DNA from 2 places in the Actinomadura meridiana genome. Region 1 is predicted to be linked to the other one. Evidence: riboswitches for the same ligand, from Rfam matches in the RefSeq annotation. Region 1 holds a riboswitch; the other holds the start of a gene.
What was found. Region 1 has a riboswitch for S-adenosylmethionine ahead of thrC (threonine synthase). Riboswitches for the same ligand answer to the same signal wherever they lie in the genome.

Region 1 (3,311 bases):
AACGCCACGAGCCGAACCCGGTCGAATGCCTCCTGACCCCACAGCCCACCGCGTCCCTCGCCCACTGACCCAGCCCAGCTCGAACCAGCCGAGCGCGGCGGACTTGCCGAGCGCGGCGGGGCTAGTCCAGTGCGGCGGGTCTGCCGAGTTCGGCGAGTTAGTCGAGCGCGGCGGCGTTAGTCGAGCGCGGCAGGGGTTAGTCGAGCGCGGCGGGGGTTAGTCGAGGGCGGCGAGTTGGTCGGCGAACCAGGTTCGCGGGGGTAGGGCGGTCGCGGCGGTGGTGAGGCGGGCGCAGCGTTCGGACCGTTCGCGGCGTGTCATCAACAGGGCGCGGTGCAGGGTCTCGGCGGTCTGGGACACGTCGTAGGGGTTGACCACCAGGGCGTCGCCGGACAGTTCCGCCGCCGCGCCCGCCTCCCTGGACAGCACCAGCGCGCAGCCGCGTTCCGACAGGACGGGCCCCTCCTTCGCGACCAGGTTCATCCCGTCCCGGATCGGGTTGACCAGCAGCACGTCGGCGAGGCGGAGGGCGGCCAGCGAACGCGGATAGTCGTCGTTCACCTGCAAGATCAGCGGATCCCAGGCGGCGGTGCCGAACTCGTCGGTGATCTGCTTCGCCATCCGCTGGACGGACGCGGTGTATTCGCGGTATTCGGTCAGGTCGTACCGGGACGGGTAGGCGAACGCGAGATGGACCACCCGGCCACGCCACTCGGGATGGTTGACGAGCAACTCCCGGTAGGCGGCGAGCCCGCGCACGATGTTCTTCGACAGCTCCGTCCGGTCGACCCGCACGATGAGCTGACGTTCGCCCACCTGTTCACGCAGCCCGCGAGCCCGTTCCACGACATCCTGCTCAGCGGCGCGTTCACGCAACGCCGTCCCGTCGACCCCGAGACCATGCACGCCCACCTGGGTGACGTGCCCCGAGCAGGCGACGGTACGGGCGGCACGGTCAACACGTGCTCCCGGCAGCAGCTCGCAACAGTCGAGGAACGCGGACGCCCACCGCTCGGTGAGAAACCCCGCGTGATCAGCGCCAAGGATGCCCAGCAGGATCTCCGCGCCCATGTCGTCCGGCAGCAGACCGAAGTACTCAGGCGGAGCCCACGGAGTGTGCGAAAAATGCACGATCCTCAAGTCAGGACGCCGTTCGCGCAGCATTCGCGGTGCCAGCGACAGGTGGTAGTCCTGGATCGCGGCCTTGGCACCCGGTGCCGCGTCGCGTGCCAGAGCGTCCGCGAACGCCGCGTTGTACGCCTCGTAGGACTGCCAGTCGCGGCGGGCACGAGCGTCGAAATGTGGGCTGCGCGGAGTGTCGTACAAGAGATGGTGGACGAACCACAGCGTCGAGTTGGCCACGGCGTTGTACGCGCGGTGGAACGTCCCCGGCGGGATGTCGAGCATCCGCACGGCCGCGCCGCCGGTCTCGTGCCCGGCGAGGTCGATGCGGCCGTCCGGTGCTCGGCGCGCGGCCTCCCGGTCGGCCTCGCCCAGGGCCGCGCACACCCACAGCACGTCCGGCCCCTCCCCGGACGTTCCACGCGCCGCGCCGGTGACGGCGGCCAGGCCGGACACCAGCCCGCCGCCGCCGCGCCGCATGGTCAGCCCGCCGTCGTCCGACAGCGAGAACGAGACCGGTCCGCGGTTCGATGCCACCAGCACTTGGCTCATAACGGCAGGGTCTCAGTTGCCGCCGAGCCGCCACACGGCGCCCCGCGCGGTCGTCGCCGACCCGCGTGCGTGATCAAGAACGCACCCGGGTAACGTCCCGAGCGATGGACCCGGTCTGTCTGGCATCCGGTCAGATCAGGTAAAGTCACCCATGGGCGTTCAAAGCGCCACAACAACTGAATATTGCTCATCCAGAGGGGTGGAGGGACCGGCCCTGCGAAGCCCCGGCAACCACTCGGCTGACGCGCGCTCGCGATCCTGCGAGGCCGGCCGGGAGATGGTGCCAACTCCGGCCTGCGACCAGGGTGGCGCAGGAAAGATGGGGGAAAGGCCTCGCCCGCATGGCAATCACGCCTGCCACCGACCTCGGAACAGCCACCGCTCTCGTCTGCCGCGAATGCGGCTCGACGCGCGACCTCGGGCCCTACTACGCCTGCGAAGAGTGTTTCGGCCCACTGGAGATCAAGTACGACTTCGGTGACCTGACCCGCGCCGACATCGAGTCGGGGCCGCGGAACATCTGGCGGTACCGGCGGCTGCTGCCCGTCCCGTCCACCGTTGTGAACTCGCCCAACACCGAACCCGGCTTCACCCGGCTCGTCCGCGCCGACAACCTCGCCGAGAGCCTCGGCCTCCAGAGCCTGTGGGTGAAGGACGACAGCGGCAACCCGACCCACTCGTTCAAGGACCGCGTCGTCGCCGTGGCGCTCGCCGCCGCCCGCGAACTCGGCTTCAAGGTGCTGGCCTGCCCGTCCACCGGCAACCTCGCCAACGCCGTCGCCGCCGCCGCGGCCCGCGCCGGGATCCGCAGCGCCGTGTTCGTGCCGTCCAACCTCGAAGCGCAGAAGATCATCACGACGGCCGTGTACGGCGGGACGTTCGTCACCGTCGACGGCAACTACGACGACGTCAACCGGCTCGCCTCGGAGATCGCCGGTGAGCAGGACGACTGGGCGTTCGTCAACGTCAACGTCCGGCCCTACTACGCCGAGGGCTCCAAGACCCTCGGCTACGAGATCGCCGAACAGCTCGGCTGGCGGCTGCCCGACCAGATCGTCGTCCCGGTCGCGTCCGGCTCCCAGCTCACCAAGATCGACAAGGCGTTCCAGGAGCTGATCAAGCTCGGTCTCGTCGAGGACAGGCCGTACCGCGTCTTCGGCGCCCAGGCCACCGGCTGCGCCCCCGTCGCCGCCGCCTTCAAGGCCGGCCACGACGTCATCCGTCCGGTGAAGCCCGACACGATCGCCAAGTCGCTCGCGATCGGCAACCCGGCCGACGGCCCCTACGTCCTGGACGTCACCCGCCGCACCAACGGCGCCGTCGAGGACGTCAGCGACGCCGAGGTCGTCGAGGGGATCCGGTTGCTCGCCCGCACCGAGGGCATCTTCGGCGAGACCGCGGGCGGCGTCACCGTCGCGTCCCTCCGCAAGCTGATCGAGTCCGGGACGCTGGACCCGTCCGCCGAAACCGTCATCATCAACTCGGGGGACGGGCTGAAGACCCTGGACGCCGTCGCGCCGGTCGTCGCGCCGTCCGCGAACATCGCACCGTCCCTCGAAGCGTTCCGCGCCGCGGGCCTCGCCTGAAAAGGAGCATCATGAGCAGCGTGTCCGTCCGTATCCCGACCATCCTGCGGA
Region 2 (3,311 bases), on a different contig from region 1:
ACCGGATAGCCCGGCCAAAAGGCCGTTGGAACCGGGCACGTGGATGAGAACATCCCGCCGATCCCGCGAAGGGTCCGAGGACACGAAATGTCGACGCCGCCGTCATCGCCTGGCCAAGTAGCCCTCCGGCCCGCGCGCTCGCGACGCCACAGGAGGAGGCACTCGCGATCAATGACCCCTTTTCATCCGCTTAGGCCGAGCTGACCCGGCTGACCGGATATCGCGAGAGCCTGATGGCCGACTGGGGCCGCCACGTCAACCGGCTCCGGGCCTTGCTCGGGTCGATCTTCCCCGGCCTGGAGGCCGCGTTCGACTACACCACCCGCTCCGCGCTGATCCTGCTGACCGGGTTCTGCACCCCGGACGAGGTCTGCGCCGCGAGCCACGACGGCCTGACCGGGCACGGCGCCTGGCGCAAGGGCATCAACGCCATGGCCGCCCCCCCGGTGACGGCGGCCGAGGACCAGACCGTAACCGCCCAGGTGGGCGGTCTCAGGTCGAACGCGTGTTGAAGCATTGCAGCGTGATAGGAGCGCACGATCGGTGCTGATGGTAAATGGTCAGCAGTGGCGATCCTTGCCCAGCGCGCCGACGCCGCAAGCCAGCAATCTCCCCCCGATGCCGCAGCTGGCCCCGCCTGCTTCGGAACCGCTTGTGGGTGCAGCGCCAGCAAAGGGCCCAGGTGGTCGATGACGCGGTTGGCCGCGGATTTCGAGATGCCAGACAGCGGGGCGAGCTCGCGCATCGTCAGTCCCGTCCGCCAGTCGGCCCCCACCAGAAACACCCGGTCCTCCAGCGGAAGGGAGCACGGGCGACCTCCTCGGGCCGGATCGGCGCCTTTATTGCTACTGGACCGCCGCGGCGCCGAGCTGCTGTTCCAGGCTTTGACCGAGCGGGAGGAGAAGAACAGTTTGGCCATCGCCTCCAACGACAGCTTCGGCGGCTGGACCAAGACCTTCGCCGATCCCCGTCTCTGCGCCGCCATCGTCGACCGGCTCACCTTCGGCGACAACATCATCGAAACCGGCACCGACTCGTACCGCCTCGCCCAGACCCGCGCCCGAGCAGAACATAACGCCGGCTGGCCCGAACGCCTGCCACGGTCACCGAATCTGACAGAGGCAGAACCGGGCCGATCGCGTGCTCCTGCAGGAGCCTCTCGGACGCAGCCAACCGTGTTTGACGTCGTCTTCGCACTAAGGCACGATCTCTCTACCGAGATCATCCAGAGGATCCGAGGGACCTGGCCCATTGACGGTCCGGCAACCTCCCCAAGGGAAAGGTGCCAACGCCAGGAACGATGAGGAGAGCCCAATGAGCGTGCCGCTCGATGTTCCCGTGCTCCATGGATCGTCCGTTCGACTGGAGCCACTGGCGATGAGGCACGCGTCGGATCTGGCACGGGCGGCAGAGGAGGATCGTTCCTCCTACGAGTTCACCGTGGTTCCCCGTGCCGCCGAGGTCGAGCAGTACCTAGCGGCCCAGCTCACTCGTGAGGGGCTGACTCCCTTCGCGCAGGTTCGGATACGGGACGGGAGGGCGGTGGGATGCACTGCGTTCTGGAATCCCCGAACGTGGCCGGAACGGCATGACCTTCGCGCCATCGAGATCGGTTGGACATGGCTCGGGGCATCGGCACAGGGCGCCGGGATCAACGTCGAGGCGAAATTCCTCCTGTTCACCTATGCGTTCGAGACGCTGGGCGTGGCCCGCGTCGACCTCAAGACCGACGCCCGCAACGAGAGGTCACGTCGGGCGATTGAGCGCCTCGGCGCACGCTTCGAGGGCGTGTTGCGCAACTGGTCGCCCTCGTGGGCGCCCGGCGAAGCGGGGATGCTGCGAGATTCGGCCATGTTCTCCGTGGTCGCTGCTGAATGGCCGACCGTGAAGTCGACGCTGCATGCTCGCCTCACCACCGTGAGCACGGGGTAGTTCGGGACCGGCGCCATGGGACGGGCCAGCGACCCGACTGGCATGTCTCATCGAACCTGACGCAGGTGAGCGAATGCGTCAGTTCGGTGAGCCACGTGTCGGTCCGGCCGGACGCAACAAGCTCCCAACCGCGCTCCTCTCGGACCCGAAGTGGTGCCCAAACTCAACGACATTCTCCGCCCGTCGATCACCAACTGGTGCCCGAATCCATCGACAAACGGTGCCCGTTCTCGACGGCATGGTTACGTCGCGGGCCGCGGCGCCGGACCCGCGTGGATCACGTACCGTCCCCGGTCAGGTAGGTGAGCACCGCCTTGACCCGGCGGTTGTCGGACTCGGTGGGGGACAGGTCGAACTTCATGAAGATGGCGGCCGCGTGCTTCTCCACCGCCCGCTCCGTGACGACGAGGTGCCGGGCGATGGACCGGTTCGAGTGGCCCTGCGCCATGAGGTCGAGCACCTCCCGCTCCCTCGGGGCGAGCGAGCCGATCCGGCTCCGCCGGGCGCCGCCCCGCAGCAGCCCGCGACGATCTCCGGATCGGGCACCGTCCCTCCCGTGGCCACCCGGTGCAGAGCGTCGACCAGCTCGGCGGTACGGGCCACCCGCTCCTTGAGCAGGTAGCCCACTCCGGCGGCGCCGGCCGACAGCAGCCGCTCTGCCAGGATCGCCTCCACGTGGTGGGAGAAGACGAGGATGCCGACATCCGGCCAACGTTCCCGCAGCTCAAGGGCGGCACGGATGCCCTCGTCGGTGTGCGAGGGCGGCATCCGGATGTCCACGACGGGCGACGTCCGGGCCGTGCTCCGCAGCCGCCGCCAGAAGGTCCTCCGCGCAGCTGACCGCCGCGACGACCACGCAGCCCCGCGCGGACAGCAACTCCACCATGCCGTCACGCAGGACGACCGAGTCTTCGGCCAGGACCACCCGAAGAGAACGTTCCACCATGCACTTCATCATGCCGTCGTCCAACGTCCCAACGTTGCTAGCGTCCCACACCTCGTCGACGGCGACAGTGGCAATCTCGGGCCGTGAGCTCGGCTCGGTACCGCCGTGAAGCAGTGACGTAGTCGTCAAGCTTTGTCTTCGCCCGCTCCGCCTTCATGCCTGGCCGGTACCACCGCTGCGAAACATGGTCGGCGGCCTGAGGGTGCCCGAGATCGCCCGTGCTGGTTCTAACGCGGTCCAAACGCGAAGTGCTCGTCGAGCTGAAGATCAGGCCGGGGCCGCTTTGGAGGACGTCGGTCAGGATGCGTTCTTTGTTTATGGGGGCGCGGAGCCATCCGGTCGTGTCGTCCCGGGTCACCTGGATGTCCTTGTAGCCGCCCAGCCGGTTCACCAGATGCGGAGCCTCACCGGGCCGACACCTTCAAGATCTCCA

Region 2: linked by a shared signal. The riboswitch ahead of ABD808_RS25320 (GNAT family N-acetyltransferase) and the one ahead of thrC (threonine synthase) in region 1 are both predicted to bind S-adenosylmethionine.

What each region holds. Positions count from the first base shown of each region.
Region 1 covers NZ_BAABAS010000011.1:5,687-8,997, reverse strand. Annotated here, with positions in the region: gene ABD808_RS19560 (sulfotransferase family protein) at 1-68, shown strand, start outside; gene ABD808_RS19555 (alpha,alpha-trehalose-phosphate synthase (UDP-forming)) at 217-1,674, opposite strand; SAM riboswitch class I at 1,859-2,000, shown strand; gene thrC (threonine synthase) at 2,016-3,260, shown strand; gene ABD808_RS19545 (MoaD/ThiS family protein) at 3,272-3,311, shown strand, end outside.
Region 2 covers NZ_BAABAS010000019.1:100,186-103,496, reverse strand. Annotated here, with positions in the region: gene ABD808_RS38615 (hypothetical protein) at 234-512, shown strand; partial or broken gene ABD808_RS25330 (helix-turn-helix domain-containing protein) at 653-841, opposite strand; partial or broken gene ABD808_RS25325 (ATP-binding protein) at 849-1,055, shown strand; SAM riboswitch class I at 1,219-1,307, shown strand; gene ABD808_RS25320 (GNAT family N-acetyltransferase) at 1,315-1,932, shown strand; partial or broken gene ABD808_RS25315 (response regulator) at 2,210-2,878, opposite strand.